DNA from 2 places in the Arthrobacter sp. 01T414 genome. Region 2 is predicted to be linked to the other one. Evidence: riboswitches for the same ligand, from Rfam matches in the RefSeq annotation. Region 2 holds a riboswitch; the other holds the start of a gene.
What was found. Region 2 has a riboswitch for cyclic di-AMP ahead of AC1DK9_RS13955 (M23 family metallopeptidase). Riboswitches for the same ligand answer to the same signal wherever they lie in the genome.

Region 1: another riboswitch for cyclic di-AMP. It lies ahead of AC1DK9_RS10505 (aggregation-promoting factor C-terminal-like domain-containing protein); the one in region 2 lies ahead of AC1DK9_RS13955 (M23 family metallopeptidase).

Annotation. Positions count from the first base shown of each region.
Region 1 covers NZ_JBFTQK010000004.1:93,319-97,722, forward strand. The annotation lists gene AC1DK9_RS10500 (HAMP domain-containing sensor histidine kinase) at 1-1,479, shown strand, start outside; cyclic di-AMP (ydaO/yuaA leader) riboswitch at 1,699-1,884, shown strand; gene AC1DK9_RS10505 (aggregation-promoting factor C-terminal-like domain-containing protein) at 1,883-2,602, shown strand; gene AC1DK9_RS10510 (VOC family protein) at 2,714-3,091, opposite strand; gene upp (uracil phosphoribosyltransferase) at 3,172-3,807, opposite strand; gene AC1DK9_RS10520 (phosphatase PAP2 family protein) at 3,820-4,404, opposite strand, start outside.
Region 2 covers NZ_JBFTQK010000006.1:87,892-92,295, reverse strand. The annotation lists gene serC (phosphoserine transaminase) at 1-849, opposite strand, end outside; gene AC1DK9_RS13960 (iron-dependent transcriptional repressor DtxR) at 1,198-1,890, shown strand; cyclic di-AMP (ydaO/yuaA leader) riboswitch at 2,012-2,253, shown strand; gene AC1DK9_RS13955 (M23 family metallopeptidase) at 2,258-3,076, shown strand; cyclic di-AMP (ydaO/yuaA leader) riboswitch at 3,223-3,381, shown strand; gene AC1DK9_RS13950 (NlpC/P60 family protein) at 3,645-4,403, shown strand.

The sequences.
Region 1 (4,404 bases), on a different contig from region 2:
GCGCTGCTCGTCGCCATCTGCGGTGCGGTGGGAGTTTTCAGCTACGTCTCCATGGATGTGGTCCTCACCCGGCAGCTCGACACCCAGCTGGCCCAGGCCTCGCACCGTGCGAGCGAATTCGGCAGGCCCTCCACCGACGACTCCGGCCGGCGCCCCGACCTGCTCGAAGCCCGGGGTCAGGGCATCGGAACGCTCACTGCCCGCATCTCCAACGGCGCCGTCAGCGACCCCGGCTTCCTGGCCGACGACGCCACCCGCCAGAGCCTTTCCGCCGCCGACGACGCCGCCCTGCTGGCGCTTCGCCCGGACGGCGTGCCGGTGGAACGGACGCTCTCGGCCGGCGCCTACCGGCTCACCGCCGTGCGCGCCCCGTACGGCGACATCATTGTCACCGGCCTCCCGCTGGAAGAAAAACAAAACACCCTGGCGTCCCTCGTCTGGACCCTGGGCATCGTCTCGGCGGGCGGCCTCGTGCTGATCGGGCTCGCCGGCACCGCCCTGATCCGACGGACCATGAAACCGCTGGAGCAGCTCTCCGAGGTTGCCACCAAGGTCTCCCGGCTCCCCTTGGACGCCGGTGAGGTAGCGCTGGGGGTGCGCGTCCCGGCGTCGGCGGCCCATCCGGGAACGGAGGTGGGCAGCGTGGGCCACGCGCTGAACCAGATGCTGGACAACGTCTCCAACGCCCTCGAGGCGCGGCAGGAGAGCGAAATGAAGGTGCGCCAGTTCGTCGCAGACGCCTCGCATGAGCTCCGCACCCCGCTCACCGCCATCCGCGGCTACACGGAGCTGATGCGGATGACCGAACACTTCACGCCCGACGGCGAGAAGTCCCTGGCCCGCGTCCAGAGCCAGTCCGAACGGATGACCACCCTGGTGGAGGACCTACTGCTGCTGGCGCGCCTGGACGAGGGGCAACCGCTCAAACTCATCGACGTCGACCTCACCCAGCTGGCCGTCGAGACCGTCAGCGACGAGAAAGTCATGGCACCGGACCGCACCTGGCAGCTGGAGCTCCCGGACGAGCCCGTGGTGGTGCGCGGGGACGCAACCCAGCTTCACCAGGTCCTCGCCAACCTGCTGTCCAATGCCCGCAAGCACACGGACCCCGGAACCACCGTGATCACGGGCGTGAGGCGCTCGGCGGACGGCAGCGCCGTGGTCACAGTGACGGACAACGGCGGCGGCATCGCCCCCGAATTCCTCGGCCGGGTGTTCGCCCGCTTCTCCCGGGCGGACGCAGCCCGCACCAACCGGTCCGCAGGTGGCGCTGCCGGCCGAGCGGCCCGTCCCGCCCCAGGGTCGGCGGCCACTTCAGCCGTCGCGACCGCGGCCGCGGCGTCGGAAGGCACCAGCGGCCTGGGCCTGTCCATTGTGCAATCGATTGTCGAGGCCCACGGCGGAACGGTCGAAGTCACGTCCAGGCCGGGGCGGACGGAGTTCGCCGTGCGGCTGCCCGCGGCGTCCCCGGTGGAGTAGCCGCCTGACGTAGCAGCCTGCCTGCCCGTTTCGACGGTTCCCTGCCCGCTCGCTGCTCACCGGCGTCGTGCGGGCAGGGAACCGTCGAAACGGGCCGCCAACACCCGGCCCAATAGGCAAGACGCCACACCGCAGCGGCGGGCCGCCGTTACCTAAATGTGACTTCCGAGTGAAAGTCCGGTACCGTTTTAGGGTGCGGCCATCGATCTGGCCGCGTATCCGGGCTGACGCCAAACTCTGCCGCTCCCGGATTCCCATGGACCAGGCAGAGACGGGGAACCCAGTGTTCCCGGGCATTCTGCATCCATGCACCCTAGGGGTGAAGCCGACACGTCGAGATTCCGTGCGGCCGGATTTCGCATCCGAACCCGACAGCTAACTCCGTAGGCGTTGAGAGGCGAACATGACTGAAATCAAGGAACCCACGCGCCCAGAGGGCGCTAAACGCACGTCCGACACCGCACGCCACCGTGCCGAGCCGGCAAAGCGCCCTTCGGCCGTGTCCTCGTCGAGGGCCCGCACCAATGGCAAGCGCGCCGCCGTCGTGGCCACCGCGTTCGCCGTCCTGCTGGGTGCAGGCGCCGCGGGCCAGGCGTCCGGCTCTGCCGCCCACACCGCCGAAGCTGCCAAGGACACTGCCGCGTCCCTGCAGACCCTAGACTTTGAGCGCGTCGGCAGCATTGCGCCCGCGTCGTCCGCCCCGATGAGCGTCGAGGCCCAGGCCTCCAAGATCAAGCCCGCCAAGGCCCCGGCTGCCCCGGCCCCTAAGCCGACCCGCGCCACCCCGGCGGCACCCGCAAAGCCGGTCGCGATCGACGATCCCGCCGGTGCGCAGGCCTACGCCGCGTCCCAGCTGCCCGCCCATGGCTGGGCTCCCAGCGAGATGCAGTGCCTGATGAAGCTGTGGACCCGGGAGTCCGACTGGAAGACCACCGCCACCAACGCCAGCAGCGGCGCCTACGGTGTGGTCCAGTCACTGCCCGCCGAGAAAATGGCCAGCGCCGGCGCCGACTACCGGACCAACTACCGGACCCAGATCAACTGGGGCCTGCAGTACGTGAAGGACCGCTACGGTTCTCCGTGTGGCGCCCTGAACTTCCACTACGCGAACAACTGGTACTAAACAGCCGTAGCCACGGGCCTTGAGGCCCGCATGAGGAAGGCCCCGGATCCAGTGGATCCGGGGCCCTTTTCATGGGCTGCACCGCAGGGAGACGACGGCGGGGCGGAGCGGCTACCCGTTCGGGCGGCCGGGGATGTACTGCACACCCCATTTATTGCCGTCCGGGTCGGCGAAGTAGACGAACTGGCCCCAGTCCTGGACGTCGATGTCGCTGACGTCCACGCCGTTGTCCTTGAGCTGCTTGTGCGCGGCTTTGATGTCGCCGACCACGAGCTGGAGGCTGGGCGCGGTGCCGGGCGGGGCTTCGTTGAGCCCCTCCCCGATCGCTATCGAGCACCCGGAGCCCGGCGGCGTCAGCTGGACAAACCGGATGCCCTCCGAGGGCCGCTCGTCGTAGTCGGCGTTGAAGCCCACCTTGTTCACGTAGAAGTCCTTGGCCCGGTCCACATCAGACACGGGCACGAAGATGAGTTCAAGTTTCCAGTCCATGGCCACAGGCTAGTCCCGGAAAGGTCCCGCCGGAACCCTTGGCTGGTGGCGCCGAGGCAGTCGCCTGGCTAGTCGGTCGCTTAGCCCGCGATACCGTACAGGCGGTCGCCGGCGTCGCCCAGGCCGGGCACAATGTAGGACTTCTCGTTGAGCTTCTCGTCGATCGAGGCGAGCACGATGGTCACGTTCGCGTCCGAGAGCTCTTCCTCCAGCTTGGCCAGGCCCTCCGGCGCGGCCAGCAGGCAGATGCAGGTGACGTCCGAGGCGCCGCGTTTGAAGAGGAACTTGATCGCCTCGCGCAGGGTTCCGCCGGTGGCGAGCATCGGGTCCAGGACGAAGATCTGCCGGTCCGTGAGGTCCTCGGGCAGGCGCTCGGCGTAGGTGATGATGTCCAGGGTTTCTTCGTCCCGGGCCATGCCCAGGAAGCCGACCTCGGCGGTGGGGACCAGCTTGGTCATGCCTTCGAGCATGCCGAGTCCGGCGCGGAGGATCGGGACCACCAGCGGGGTGGGCTTGGTGAACGCCGTGCCGATGGTGGTGCTGACCGGGGTCTCGATGGTGACCGGCTCGGTGCGGACGTCGCGGGTTGCCTCATAGGCCAGGAGCGTGACGAGCTCCTCGGTGAGCTGGCGGAAGACCGGGGACGGGGTGTTCTTGTCCCGCAGAACGGTGAGCTTATGGGCGACCAGCGGGTGGTCCACAACGAGAGTGCGCATGGGTCAAAACTATCACCCGGACGTCGAGGACCTCCCCGCAGAGCCACTCTGATCGGCGTCGGCGGCGGCGTCGGCTGCGGCGACGTCCGCGATGTTGTCGGGGGCACGGTCGCGCAGGTGCGCTTCGTTATCGAAGGTGGGGGCGGGGCCGGTATGTTCGCGGTGCCGCAGCACATGGAACAGCCGGTGGGCCAGAATCACGATCCCCACCCAGCCCAGTCCCAGGGCCCAGCCGAAGATCACGTCGGTCATCCAGTGGTGGCCCAGGAACACCCGGCTCATGCCCATCGCAAAGACGAAGATCACACCCGCCGTGATGAAACCCACGCGGGCAAGCGTGCGTTTCACCTGCAGGCAGGCCAGGTAAACCACCAGGCCGATCACAACAGTTGAGTTCAGGGTGTGGCCACTGGGGAACGACGGCGACGTCTCGTAGGGCGGCACCGCGTCCGCGAAGTCGGGGCGGGCCCGGCCGATCAGCTTCTTGCCCAGCGAGGTGGCGGTAATGGAAACCGCGGCGGCGCCGCCGATCAGGATCAGCGGCCGCCAGGTCCGGGAGACCCAGATCAGCGTGGCCGTGAGGATGCTGGCCAGGAT
Region 2 (4,404 bases):
GGCTGAATCGGCGGTGCGTGCGGCGGCGAAGTCGAGGCCGCCGTTGGCGTTGAGCCACTGCACCTGCGCATCCAGCGTTACGAGGGTCGCCAGCGCCGGGGTGTTGTAGGTCTGGTTCAGGCGCGAGTTGTCGATCGCGGTCTGGAGGTCCAGGAAGTCCGGAATCCAGCGGCCGCTGGCCTTGATCCGGGCGGCGCGCTCCAAGGCTGCCGGAGAGAACAGCCCCAGCCACAGGCCGCCGTCGGAGGCGAAGTTCTTCTGCGGGGCAAAGTAGTAGACGTCGGCTTCGGTGACGTCCACGTCCAGGCCGCCGGCCGCGGAGGTGGCGTCCACCAGGACGAGGGAGCCTGCATCGGCCCCTGCCACGCGCTGGACCGGTGCGGCGACACCGGTGGAAGTCTCGTTCTGCGGCCAGGCGTACACGTCGACGCCCGCCTCGGCTTGAGCCGCGGGACGGGTGCCCGGCTCGGACTTGATGATCGAGGACTCGGCTAGGAACGGGGCCTTGTTGGTGGCGGCGGCGAACTTGGAGCCGAACTCGCCGAAGGAGAGGTGCTGCGCTTTGTTCTCCACCAGGCCGAAGCTGGCGATGTCCCAGAACGCCGTGGAACCGCCGACGCCGAGGATGACCTCGTAGCCGTCGGGGGCGCGGAAGAAGTCGCTGAGGCCGGTACGGACCGACCCCACGAGGTTCTTGACCGGGGCCTGGCGGTGCGAGGTTCCCAGCAGCGTCGCCGACGCTGCGGACAGGGCCGCCATCTGCTCGGGCCGGACCTTCGACGGGCCGGCGCCAAACCGCCCGTCCTTCGGCAGGAGGTTCGCAGGGATAGTGATGCTGGTGTCGCTCACAGTGGCTCCAATTTTCGGCTGGGTGCGTGGCGTGGCTCGGACGGGCCCTGCCGGGCGTGGCCGGGACCCGCTATTTATTCTGCCCGACGGCGCCATCCGGGCGGGAACTGCGGCCGTCACAGTCCGGTCATTGAGACGCCGGTGGGGGAGTCCGGCGGGTGCCCTGCGGGAGCCCGCCAAAGGTGCGGGCGGCAGCCCGCACGGGTCAGCCCGAAGGCCGGCAGATTATTCGGACAAATTCAAAATAGGCTAGGCTATGCGGTGACGTACGGCGGATCTCGCCGGGGCGCATCCCGCACGCTGTACGGTGGGAATGACGCAAGGACGGCGCTCGAGGAGCTGAGCTGAATGACGGATCTGATCGATACCACTGAGATGTATCTTCGGACCATCCTGGAACTTGAAGAAGAGAACATCGTCGCCCTCCGCGCCCGAATTGCCGAACGCCTCCGCCACTCCGGCCCCACCGTCTCCCAGACCGTCGGGCGGATGGAACGGGACGGCCTCGTGGTTGTTTCCGGGGACCGGCACCTCGAACTGACCGACACGGGCCGCAAGCGTGCCATCGAAGTCATGCGCAAGCACCGCCTGGCCGAGCGGCTGCTCGCCGACGTGATCGGACTGGATTGGGCCTACGTCCACGAGGAAGCGTGCCGCTGGGAGCATGTGATGAGCGAACGGGTCGAGCGCCGCATCTTCGAAATGCTGGACCATCCGACCGTTTCCCCCTACGGGAACCCGATCCCCGGACTCGCCGAACTGGGCGGACTCCCGACGCCGGAACGCGGCGGGGTGGTCAACCTGCTGGAGGCGATGGCCGGGTACGGCGCGGATTCCCGGATCACCGTCAACCGCTTGGCCGAGCCGATCCAGGTTGAGCCGGAGCTGCTGCTCCAGCTGGACGAGGGCGGAATCCGCCCCGGCGCCAGGGTGTCGCTGGAGCGCGTGGGCGAGTACATTTCGGTCCGGGTGCCGGACATTGAAGGGGCACTCGAACTGCCGCCCGAGGTTGCCGCGCACGTCTTCGTTACCCTCGGGTAACCTGGCGTCGCATCTTGCCCCGAAATAGCCGGGGAGTTGTCCACAAGGGAGATCACGGAATTATCACCGTCTGCCTTAATCCCCTATAGTTGATGACTAGCACTGATACTAAAGCGTTATCTGATCCGAAGCCGAGCTCTGCCAGCGGATCAGTAGGCGATTCACCTTCTGGCAGAGGCGGGGGAACCACAACCGGCTGCCTAATTCAGCAGCCTTGGGGTGAAGTCCGCTAGCGGCAGGCAAACTCAATCGGGAGCATCCTTGGATGCCCCTGTGCCTGGATGCCTGCACCGGCGGACCGGGTCTTTGATCTCTCTGACCCGAATCCGACAGCTAACTTCGCAGGCTATCCAGAGAGGAACCCTTCTTGACCACCCAGACCGTCAGGGGCCGCCGTCGTGCGACCGGTCCCGCTCCGGAGCCGCGCCCGGCCGCCGTCTTCCTTGACGAGCGCCCGCGTGACGCGCGCCGCGATGAGCGCCGCGGCCGGCGCAGCCCGCTCCGTCAGGTGACAGACTTCGCCGCCGTCAGCGGCGTCGGGCAGAAGGCCGGCATAGCCTTGGCTGCCACGGGTCTGGTCCTCACAGTGACGGTCCCTGCCACCGGCCCGGTAATGGCCTCAGACCCCGCCCGGTCCGGTTCCGTTTCCGCGGCGGCGCAGCCCGAGGTCAAAGCCCCGGCTGCCGAAATCAATTTCAACCGCACGGCCGTCACCACGAAGGGTGACCCGGACAGCAAGCTCAAGCAGCTGCTGAGCGCCCAGTCCGTCGGCAGCATCACCCGGGCGGCATCCGCGGGCAGCCTTGGGGCTCCCTTGGACGTCATGGTCACTGCCTCGCCTTTCGGCTACCGGGTCAGTCCCATCACGGGAGCCCTCGGGGAATTCCACCGCGGGCAGGATTACGCAGCCCAGTGCGGCACCCCCGTGCATGCCGCTGCGAGCGGCACCGTAACTTTCTCCGGCTGGCACCCCTATGGGGGCGGCAACCGGGTCGTGATCGACCATGGCAACGGCCTGGAGACCACGTATAACCACTTGTCGTCGTCCGATGTCCACGTGGGCCAGCAGGTCTCCCGTGGTGATGTGGTGGCGATGAGCGGGACCACCGGCGCCTCCACCGGTTGCCACCTCCACTTCGAGGTGATGGTCAATGGAGAAGTTGTTGACCCGCTCGGCTGGCTTTAGCCAAGCCGAGGGACAGCTCGCATTTCTGTGACACGCCGTGATCTGAATGTGACATTGAGTCCCAACTGTTGTACCGTATGAAGCACGCCAACTTCTCCGAAGTTGGCGCTCTTGAGTGGATTGCCTAACTCTGCCACCGCTCAAGGTCCGTTCGCATGACATCGTCTGGCAGGGGCGGGGGAACCAATTTTGGTCTTCGCAAGAAGACCTAGGGGTTAAGTCGCAAAGCTTCCCAGGAAGCAGCGCGGCCGGGTGACTCCCATCCGAATCCGACAGCTCACCTCGTAGGCATTGGGAGAGGCTACTTTCGTGTCTTCACGCCACAATGCTGCGCGTTCTCGCGCTGGCGAGGCTCAGTTGAGCCCGCTGAACTCCATGCTCCGCCTTGCCCTTGCCGGCGCCCGGACTGGTTCACACAACGCAGTTCCCGCTTTTGGCGCGTCTTCGCAGTACACCCTTCGCTAAGAAACCCGTTTCGGGGCGATCCGGCGTACCCCCAAGATGCCGGAGCGTCCTCAGTCCCGCCTGCATGCAGCGCGGACCCAAGGATCACGAAAGAGAGAACTAGATGACTACTCGTGCAACCATTGCACGCCACCGCGCGGAGGTCACCAAGACCAACTCGCTGGCTGTCATTGCTAAGGCCGTCGGCGACAACGCCGGTGGCATGGGTCGCCAGGCCGCGGTTATCGCTGCTGCCTCCGGCCTGGTCCTGACCAGCGGTATCGCAGCCAACGCTGCCGACACCAACGTTCAGCGTGAATCGGCTTCCGCTTCGGCCATGGAAGTACAGTCCAACGCGCCGGCCACGATCTCCGCGGCCTCCAGCATCGCGATCTCCTACGAGAAGCCTGCTGTAAAGACCGCACCTGCCCCGGTCGCCGAGGCTGCCCAGCCCGTCGTCAACGTCCAGGAAGCCGGCACCGCCGCTACCGGCACCGGCACCGGCACCGCGGTCACCGCATCGCTGGCCACCAAGGCTCCCGCCGCCGTCAGCGGCATGGGCGCCTCCATCGCTGCTGCTGCTTACGCTCAGATCGGTGTCTCCCAGGACTGCACCATGCTGGCCACCAACGCCCTGGCCGCAGTGGGCATCCACTACCACGGCTGGCCGGCAGGTTACCTGTCCCTGGGACGCACCGTGAGTGCCGCAGAGGCTCAGCCGGGTGACCTCGCCTACTATCAGAACGGTGGCATGGGCATGGCCCACATCGCCGTCTACGTCGGCAACGGCATGGCCGTCCACGGCGGCTGGAACGGCGGCACCACCGCGCTGTACAGCGTCAACGTCGGCTCCGGCCCGGTCTTCATCCGCGTCGGCGGCTAGG